DNA from 4 places in the Kitasatospora sp. NPDC048239 genome. Region 2 is predicted to be linked to each of the others. Evidence: riboswitches for the same ligand, from Rfam matches in the RefSeq annotation. Region 2 holds a riboswitch; each other region holds the start of a gene.
The links. A riboswitch is a leader RNA that binds a small molecule or an ion and turns the genes downstream of it on or off. The one in region 2 is predicted to bind cyclic di-AMP.
Positions count from the first base shown of each region.

Region 1: linked by a shared signal. The riboswitch ahead of ACGFZP_RS07880 (M23 family metallopeptidase) and the one ahead of ACGFZP_RS02100 (NlpC/P60 family protein) in region 2 are both predicted to bind cyclic di-AMP.
Region 3: linked by a shared signal. The riboswitch ahead of ACGFZP_RS34170 (peptidoglycan DD-metalloendopeptidase family protein) and the one ahead of ACGFZP_RS02100 (NlpC/P60 family protein) in region 2 are both predicted to bind cyclic di-AMP.
Region 4: linked by a shared signal. The riboswitch ahead of ACGFZP_RS11425 (transglycosylase family protein) and the one ahead of ACGFZP_RS02100 (NlpC/P60 family protein) in region 2 are both predicted to bind cyclic di-AMP.

Region 1 is NZ_JBICZP010000003.1:24,814-27,004, reverse strand. It holds gene ACGFZP_RS07890 (alpha/beta fold hydrolase) at 1-78, opposite strand, end outside; gene ACGFZP_RS07885 (YiaA/YiaB family inner membrane protein) at 229-519, opposite strand; cyclic di-AMP (ydaO/yuaA leader) riboswitch at 765-923, shown strand; gene ACGFZP_RS07880 (M23 family metallopeptidase) at 936-1,796, shown strand; gene ACGFZP_RS07875 (hypothetical protein) at 1,888-2,191, opposite strand, start outside.
Region 2 is NZ_JBICZP010000001.1:475,746-477,936, reverse strand. It holds gene ACGFZP_RS02100 (NlpC/P60 family protein) at 1-1,050, opposite strand, end outside; cyclic di-AMP (ydaO/yuaA leader) riboswitch at 1,061-1,217, opposite strand; gene ACGFZP_RS02095 (NlpC/P60 family protein) at 1,588-2,191, opposite strand, start outside.
Region 3 is NZ_JBICZP010000018.1:136,209-138,399, reverse strand. It holds gene ACGFZP_RS34175 (MFS transporter) at 1-557, opposite strand, end outside; cyclic di-AMP (ydaO/yuaA leader) riboswitch at 869-1,028, shown strand; gene ACGFZP_RS34170 (peptidoglycan DD-metalloendopeptidase family protein) at 1,032-2,075, shown strand.
Region 4 is NZ_JBICZP010000004.1:17,181-19,371, forward strand. It holds gene ACGFZP_RS11420 (hypothetical protein) at 1-555, opposite strand, end outside; cyclic di-AMP (ydaO/yuaA leader) riboswitch at 908-1,107, shown strand; gene ACGFZP_RS11425 (transglycosylase family protein) at 1,094-2,191, shown strand, end outside.

The DNA.
Region 1 (2,191 bases), on a different contig from region 2:
CTGCACGGTGTCGTCGTACGCCAGCCGGCCGCCGGGAACGTCGAGGAACTGCGTGGTGGGGGTGCTGGAGCCGGTCATCGTGGGCCTCCTCGGTCCGCCGTGCACGTCATCGGCGGGTTCCGCCGATAGCCACAAAGCTAAGGCTAATAGCCTTAGCCGTCAAGCTATCGACCGCGGAGTCTTTCGGGCGCGCCGGGTGCGGCTCCGCCCCGGTCGGCCCCGGGCGGCTCAGACTCCCTCCACCTTGAACGGGTCGTGCTCGCTGAGCAGCTTCTCCAGCCGGGCCTGGTCCACCCGGGTGACGATCTCGTTGGTCTCCTGCCGGTCCCGGATCACCTTGGCCAGGGTGAACGAGGAGGTGACGGTGTAGAGCAGGCCCAGCCCGAGGAAGGCCCGCGTCCAGGCGTCGACCGGGAGGTAGGCGATCCCGATCGCGAGGGCGACGCCGGACAGGGCGAAGGACAGGACGGCCTGGATGTAGTACGCGGACGTGGTGCGCGACTGCACGGGTGCGTTCATGGCGCCAGGATGGCGGCGCCGGGGCGGGCCGCACATGAGTAGAAGTACTCAACCCGGCGTCCGTTCGTTGACGTCTCATCACGTTCGGTAGTGTCAGTTGTGCTCAAGCCTCACAAATCGCCCATCAGGTCACGTACTGCCCGGGCGGTCTCAGGTCGTCCCACCCGGATGGCTTGGAATCAGGGGCTCCTAGGATTAACGTTTGATAACGCAGCGCGGTCGGCAACGCCGTACCCAAACGGCACCGTGCGCCGTCGCCTAATCCCGACGACCCGCCTCCGGGCAGGTCAGGGAGCCGGGGAACCACGTTCCTTGGGGTGAATCGGCCAGGCCCAGGCCCGGCCGTAGGAGACCTTCCTGCTCCGAACCCGTCAGCTAACCCGGTAGGCGCGAAGGAAGGAAAGGAGCGCGCCTCCGTGGCGTCGACGCACTCTCCGGCACACCTGCCCGGCTCCGGCTCGGGCACCCAACTGCTCGACCACCCCTGGCCGCCCGCCCACGGCGGCGGATACGGCGGCCCGGCCGACGAGCAGGCCCCGCAGCCCGCCGACACCAACCGGCACCGGATGCCCCGCCAGACCCGCGGGACCGCGCCGCTGCTCGGCGTCACCGCCGTCGCCGCCACCCTCGGTGCCACCGGCTTCGCCTCCGCCACCCCGGCCGCCGCGCCCGCCATCGAGACCCCGGACGAGGCGCCGGTCGCGCTCTCCGCGGACCCGGGCCTCGCGCTCGCCGCCCGCATCCAGCAGCAGGCCGACAGCCAGCGCACCGCCGCCGACGAGACCGCCCGCCTGCAGGCCGCCAAGGAGGCGGAGGCCAAGCGCGCCGCCCAGCAGGTGGAGGCCAGGCTCGCCGCCGAGGCCGCCGAGAAGGCCAAGCTCGCCGCCGTCAACCTGCCGGTGCGCGACTACAACCTCTCCGCCCACTACGGCCAGAGCGCCTCCTACTGGGCCCACCTGCACACCGGCCTGGACTTCGCCGCCGACACCGGCACCCCGGTGTACGCGGTCGGCCAGGGCACCATCACCTCGGCCGGCTGGTCCGGCTCGTACGGCTACCGGATCGTCGAGACGCTGCCCGACGGCACCGAGATCTGGTACTGCCACCTCTCCTCGATCATCAAGGGCTCCGGCAAGGTCGTCCCCAACCAGCAGATCGGCAAGGTCGGTGCCACCGGCAACGTGACCGGCCCGCACCTGCACCTGGAGGTCCGCCCCGGCGGCGGCGCCCCGGTCGACCCGGAGACCTGGTTCGAGCAGCGCGGCATCACGCCCTGACGCAGGGCCCCAAGCCCTAGGGCCCAAGGTCGAAGGCGCCCCGGTCCACTGCGGACCGGGGCGCCTCGCGCTACCCCTGGGGGCGGCCGCGCTACTCCTGGGGCAGCCGCGCCAGGTAGGCGTCGATCTCCTCCTGCCCCGGCTCCGGCGCCAGCTCCGGGTACTCCGTCACCAGCAGCTGCGCCAGCCCCGGCACCGTCCACTCGCCCGACAGCTCCAGCGCCACCTCGACCGCGGCCTCCTCGAACGCGCCGAAGTCCCCGGCGAGCTCGTCCGGCATCGGGCGGCCCAGTGCGTTCAGCGCCGCCAGGTTGCGGTAGCTGCGCCGCATCAGGCCCTGCTCCAGCAGCCGCCGGGCGCCGTCGGTGGCCATCCCGACCGTCAGCATCCGGGCC
Region 2 (2,191 bases):
GTGGTTGTCGTTGTAGAAGATCACCAGGTCGCCCGGCTGGGCGTCGGCGATGTTCGAGCCGATCCGGGTGCCGGCGCTGGCCTGCGCCTGCGAGGTGCGCGGCAGCGACACGTCCGCCTGGGCGTACGCCCAGCTGGTTAGGCCCGAGCAGTCGAAGGAGCTCGGACCGGCGGCGCCGTACACGTACGGGGCACCGAGCTTGCTCTCGGCGGCGGCGATCGCGGCGGCGGCGCGCGAGCTGTTGGCGGCGGGCGCGGCCGGCTTGGCCGGCGCGGCGGGCTTGGCCACCGGGGAGGCCGGCGCGGACGGCGCGCCGATGTCGCTGCGGGGGGCGCTGTCGCGGGAGGCCCGCTCGGCGTCCGCCTTCGCCTTCGCCTCGGCCTTGGCGGCGTCCGCCTTGGCCTTCGCGTCGGCGGCGGCCTTGATCTCGGCCTGGCGCAGCGCCTCGCGCTCCTGCTCGGTCAGCGTGTTGAGCAGGTCCTGGGCCTTGGCCAGCTTCGCCTGGACGTCCTCCTTGGACGCCTTCAGCTGCTGGGTGGTGGCCTCGAGCTCGCCGAGCTTGCCCTGAGCCTCGTTGCGGTCCTGGTCGAGCCTGCGCTGCTGCTCCTGCAGGTCCTTCAGCGCACCGGACTGGGTGCTGCTGGCCTGGGTCAGCGCGCCGGCCTGGTTGAGGAAGTTGTCCGGGCTGGTCGAGAGCATCAGCTGGACGGTCGGCGATATGCCGCCGTTGCGGTACTGCTCGCCCGCGAGCTCGGCGAGGCCGCCCTGGGCCTCGGTCACCGAGGCCTGCTGACGCGCCACCTTGTCCTGGAGCTCGCCGACCTGCTTCTGCAGCTCCTGCTGCTTGGCCTGCGCACCGTTGTACTTCTCGGTGGCGACCTCGGCCTGGTCGTTGAGCTGGTCGACCTGCTCCTTGACCTGGTCCTTGGTCGGCGTCGGGTCGGCGTGGGCACCGGACTGCGCGGAGAGGGCGACGGCCGCGGCGGCGGCGGCGGTCAGGATCGAGACGCGGGCGCGGCCGGCGGGCTTGGGACGACGATGGGACGCCACGAAGGCGGACTCCTTCTTCCTACATCCGCCTACCGGGTGAGCTGACGGGTTCGGGCTGGAAGCGTGCCCTACGACGCCTCACCGACCGTTCCACCGGTCGACCTGGCGCCGATTCACCCCGGAGGAACGTGTGGTTCCCCGGCTCCGGTCCACAGCGCCCCCGACTACTGGGCTCCCCGTCGGGCAGAAGACCTGCCCCGCTGCTTCACGAACTCGGCGGTAACCCCCGCCGCCACCCTGAGTGGGTGATCGACTGTGCGGTGGTTCGAATCCCGACCCTAGTGACAGAACCGTGATCCGTTCAAATCCTTGTCAGAAAAAAGACGGAACAAGTCCCAAGTTCATTTGTGAATATGACCGGGCGTGATCGCCGGCATACGCGGAGCTGATCGATTCTCACCATGTGGTCGACCGGCCCCGTCGATGGCGTGTTCCACATCACAGGAGCCCGACATGGGAGTGGGCGTGTCGGTCCGTCAGTAAATGTCCGAATTGAAGGCATTGCAGGGCATTGGCCCTGCAATGCCCGAAGGATCGTCAGACCCGGCGGATCGCGTTGATCTTCATCGCGTCGGCCTTCATCACCTTGACCACGTCACCGGTGTGCGGCGCGTGCACCACCATGCCGTTGCCGATGTACATCCCGACGTGGCTGCGGTCGTCGCGGTAGATGATGAGGTCGCCCGGCTGGGCCTCGGCCAGCGAGGGCACCCGCGAGCCGTAGTTGGCCTGCGCCTGCGAGGTGCGCGGCAGCGAGACGCCGGCCTTCCCGTACGCCCAGACCATCAGCCCGGAGCAGTCGAAGGTGTTCGGGCCGACGTCGCCCCAGCCGTACGGCGAACCCTGCTTGCTCATCGCGTTGGTGACGGCCGCGCCGGCGAACCCGGAGGCCTGCGGCAGGGTGCCGAGGTCGGCCCGGGCCGCGTCGCGCGAGGCGCGGTCGGTCTGCTGCTGGGCGGCCTTGAGGGCGGCCCGGTCGGCGGCGCTGAGCGAGTTCAGCAGCGCCTGGGCGTCCCTGAGCTTCTGGTTGACGTCCGCCTTGGCCTGGTTCAGCTCCTTGGTGGTGTTGTCCAGGGAGGCGAGGACGGCCGCGGCCTCGGTCTTCTGCTGGTCCAGGCGGCGCTGCTGGTCCTGCAGCCCC
Region 3 (2,191 bases), on a different contig from region 2:
ACCACCAGGACGGCGAGCGGCACGTTCAGCAGGAAGATCCACCGCCAGCCCGGGCCGTCCACCAGCCAGCCGCCGAGGAAGGGCCCGATCGCGGCCGACACCCCGCCGAGGCCGGACCAGAGGCCGACCGCGGCCGAGCGGTCGTCCGGATGGAAGACGGCCTGAAGCATCGCCAGCGAGCCGGGGGTGAGCAGCGCTCCGCCGATGCCCTGGACGGCCCGGGCGGCGATCAGCACCCCGATGGTGGGCGCGGCGGCGCAGGCCGCGGAGGCGAGCGCGAACCAGACCACGCCGAGCAGGAAGACCCGGCGCCGCCCGTAGCGGTCGCCGAGCGCTCCGCCGAGCAGGATCAGCCCGGCCAGGGTGAGCAGATAGGCGTTGAGGGTCCACTGCAGGGCGGCGAGCGGAGCACCGAGATCGGTGCCGATCCGGGGCAGGGCGACGTTCACCACCGTGCCGTCGAGCATCGCCATGCTGGAGCCGAGCACGGTCGCCAGTAGTACCCAGCGGCCCTGCGCGGTGCCCAGGCGCAGGGTGCCGGCCTCGGAGGTGGCCACGGCCTGATCGTGCGCCCCCGGGGGTCGACGTGACAAGGGTCACCGGCGGTGTGTCGGTGGATGGCTTTCCGTACTTGATCGCATGCGCACCGGTCATGAAATGGGCGGAGCGTGGTCGAACGATCGCGCGCGGTCAATGGATTGTGTGCGCACCGCGTAGCCGATCATTCGGAGCGTCACGGCGCCCCGGGCTTTTGTTGCGGGTTCAAGAGATCGACATTGCTTCACCCGGACGGATGGGTTTTAGTTCAGCGACCGCCCGGCATTAGCCCGGGTGGCCACCGGGTGGAACGCCTAGTCCTGCCGCTGCCCGGTGGTACGAACTGAACTCTGTTCGGCAGGAGCGGGGGACCCAAAGGTAAGTCGCCGGACCGGAATTCACGGTCCGGCTTGGGGTGAAGCCGCGTATGCGGCCGGGCAACTCCAGCCCGAACCCGACAGCTCACCTCGCAGGCGTCGGAGAGGAAATACCCCATGCCCGCACAGGCTCGTCGTATCGCCCTGCCCCGCGCCGCCCGCATCGGTATCGCCACTGCCGTCACCGGCGCCGCGTTCGCCCTCCCGCTGGTGACCACCATCAGCGCCCAGGCCCACACCGCCCCGGCCGCCAAGGCCGGGCAGACCAGCACCTGGACCGGCGCCACCAGCGTCGACGCCACCCCGGCCGCGGCTCCCGCCGCCGCCGAGCAGGCCGCCCCGGCCGCTGCTCCGGCCGCCGCCCCGGTCGACCAGAGCTACAAGGTCGTCGGCGGGGACACCCTGTCGAAGATCGCCGCCGCCAAGAACGTCGAGGGCGGCTGGCAGGCGCTCTACGACCACAACCGCTCGGTCATCGGCGGCAACCCGAACCTGATCTTCCCGGGTCAGCAGCTCGCGCTGGCCGCCAAGGCCGCTGCCGCTCCGGCCGCCGCCGAGGCCGCCAAGCCGGCCGCCCCCGCCGCGAAGCCGCAGGCCTCGCAGGACTCGGTCAAGCCGGCCGCGAAGCCCGCCGCCCCGAAGCCGGTCCAGGCTGCCAAGCCGGCCCAGGCCCCGGCCACCAAGCCGGCCGCCCCCGCCGCGAAGCCGGCCGCCCCGGCCGCCACCCCGGCCCCGGCCGCCGTCGCCAGCACCTCGGGCTACGTCTCCCCGGTCGCCAACCCGAAGCTCGGCACCGCCTACGGCGTGGCCGGCTCGATGTGGGCCTCCGGCCACCACACCGGCGCCGACTTCGTCGCCTCCACCGGTACCCCGCTGCGCGCCATCGCGGCCGGCACCGTGGTGAAGGCCGGCAACGGCGGCGCCTACGGCAACGAGGTCGAGATCAAGCTCGCCGACGGCAAGTACGCCCAGTACGCGCACCTGTCCTCGATCGGCGTCTCGGTCGGCCAGACCGTGACCGCGGGTCAGCAGATCGGCCTGTCGGGCGCGACCGGCAACGTGACCGGCCCGCACCTGCACTTCGAGATCCGCACCGGCTCGGAGTACGGCTCCGACATCGACCCGATCGCCTACCTGCGCGCCCACGGCGTCAGCATCTGATCGGTCGTCTCCACTGGCCGGTCGGCTGCGACCGGTCGGCTCTGATCGGCCGCTTTCGAGCGGCCCTCGGACCACCGCTGGACGCGGGGCGAACGACCTCCGGGATGGTCATGTCG
Region 4 (2,191 bases), on a different contig from region 2:
CATGCCGTCGCCCTGGAAGCGGCGCTCGTCGACGGCGGGGAAGCGGACGGTGTGCACGGCGGCGCCGTCGGGGGCGAGGGCGAGGGTGCCGCGGATCTCGACGTTGCCGGCCGAGGCGAGGGTGAGCGTGCGGTCGGCGGCGAAGGTCAGCGCTCCGGTCGGTTCGACCAGCAGGGAGGCGACGGTGGCGTCGGTGTCCAGCAGCACCCGGTCGGTGATCCGGACGGCGCTCCCCGGGCCGGGGACGGCGCCGCCCCAGCCGGCCGGATCCGACCAGCGGCGGCCGCCCTGGTCGACGGTGGGTGCGGCGGCGGGCTGCTCGGGCGGCGCCTGGGCGGCGGCGGTGCCGTCGCCGCCGTCCTCGGGCGGTCCGGCGGACGGGTCGGACGGGTCGGCGGTGGCGGGCCCGCCGTGCCGGTGTCCGCCGGGCGCCTCCCCGGCGGCCGGGGCCCCGGTGGCGGCGACCGGCTGCGTCGGCCCGGTCAGCGAGCGGCGCACCACCTCCTCGCCGGCGATCGCGGAGAACACCGTGCCGACGGCGAGCCAGCGCAGCATCGTCCGGCGCGGTACGGGAGTTCGGGCCGCCGCCGACGGAATGTCCGGACTGTGGCGTTTTGCCCGGCGGTGCGCTCCGCGCGCCCTGACGGTCGGCCGTTCGGCGCGCGGGTCCTCGTCCATGGCCATCGTTGCGTAGCCCTCCCCCCAGACGGCTGCGTCGGTTGCGACGCTCTGAAGCATAGGCAGTTGCGCTCATCCGCAAGGGCGTTGCTCGAAAACGGTCATTTCTGATCATGATGGACAGGCGCAAAAGGTCAGGCCGGCACACTGTGACGACCATCACACATGTTTGCGGTTTGAACTTAAGTCTGCTTAACGTGCTCCCCGTTCGTGGCCACACGGACCCAGCTCATCCGCAACGCCGAGTCCTGCCGTCGGTTGCGCTGGCAGCGCAGAACGCACCACGGCAGGAGCGGGGGACCCACAGGTAAGTCGCCCTAGACCGGTCCCGTACCGGTCCAGGGCTAGGGGTGAAGCCGCGTCCACAGCGCGGCCGGGCAACTCCAGCCCGAATCCGACAGCTCACCTCGCAGGCGTGGGAGAGGACCGCGTCACCATGCTGCCCAGCAACGGCACCAGCCTGTCCAGCCGTACCCGCCGCGCGATCGCCACCCTCGGCGTCGTCGGGATCGGCCTCACGATTCCCTGCCTCACCTCCGGCACCGCCTCCGCCGCCTCCGTCGCGACCTGGGACAAGGTCGCCCAGTGCGAGAGCGGCGGCAACTGGAGCATCAACACCGGCAACGGCTTCTACGGCGGCCTCCAGTTCACCTCCAGCACCTGGGCCGCCTTCGGCGGCACCGCCTTCGCGGCGCAGGCCAACCAGGCCACCAAGGACCAGCAGATCTCGATCGCCGAGAAGGTGCTCGCCTCGCAGGGTCCCGGCGCCTGGCCGGTCTGCTCCGTCCAGGCCGGCCTGACCAAGGGCGGCACCCCGGCCGCCGTCGACACCTCGGCCGGTGCGACCGCCGCCAAGCCGGCCGCGCAGACCCCCGCCCCGGCCGCCAAGCCCGCCGCCAAGCCGACCACCCCGGCGCCCGCCGCCAAGCCCGCGGCCCAGGCCCCCGCGGACGCCGCCAAGCCGGCCGCCTCCGACTCCGCCAAGGGCGGCCAGAACTGGCAGCAGTACCGCCAGCAGGACGGCCAGGCGAAGTCCGCCGAGTACACCGTCATCGCCGGTGACTGGCTCTCCGCGATCGCCGACAAGAACAACGTCCAGGGCGGCTGGGAGCGGCTCTACGAGCTGAACCGCGACGTCCTGGCCGACGGCCCGCACGTCATCTACCCGGGCCAGCACCTGGCCCTGCGCGACCGCGGCCAGGCCCAGCAGTCCGAGGAGTCCGGCAAGAACTTCGACTGGTTCAACCGCTCCTCCTCGACCTCGGACCAGGCCGCCGGCTCCACCGCCGCCAAGCCGGCCGCACAGACCCAGGCCCCGGCCGCCAAGCCCGCCGCCCAGGCCGAGACCCCGGCCCCGGCCCAGGCCGCCACCGGCAGCATGGCCGCCGCCGTCTCCTTCGCCCAGTCGAAGGTCGGCCAGGCGTACGTCTACGGCGGCACCGGCAACGGCGGCTGGGACTGCTCCGGCCTGACCCAGGCCGCGCTGCGCGCCGCGGGCATCTCCGTCCCGCGG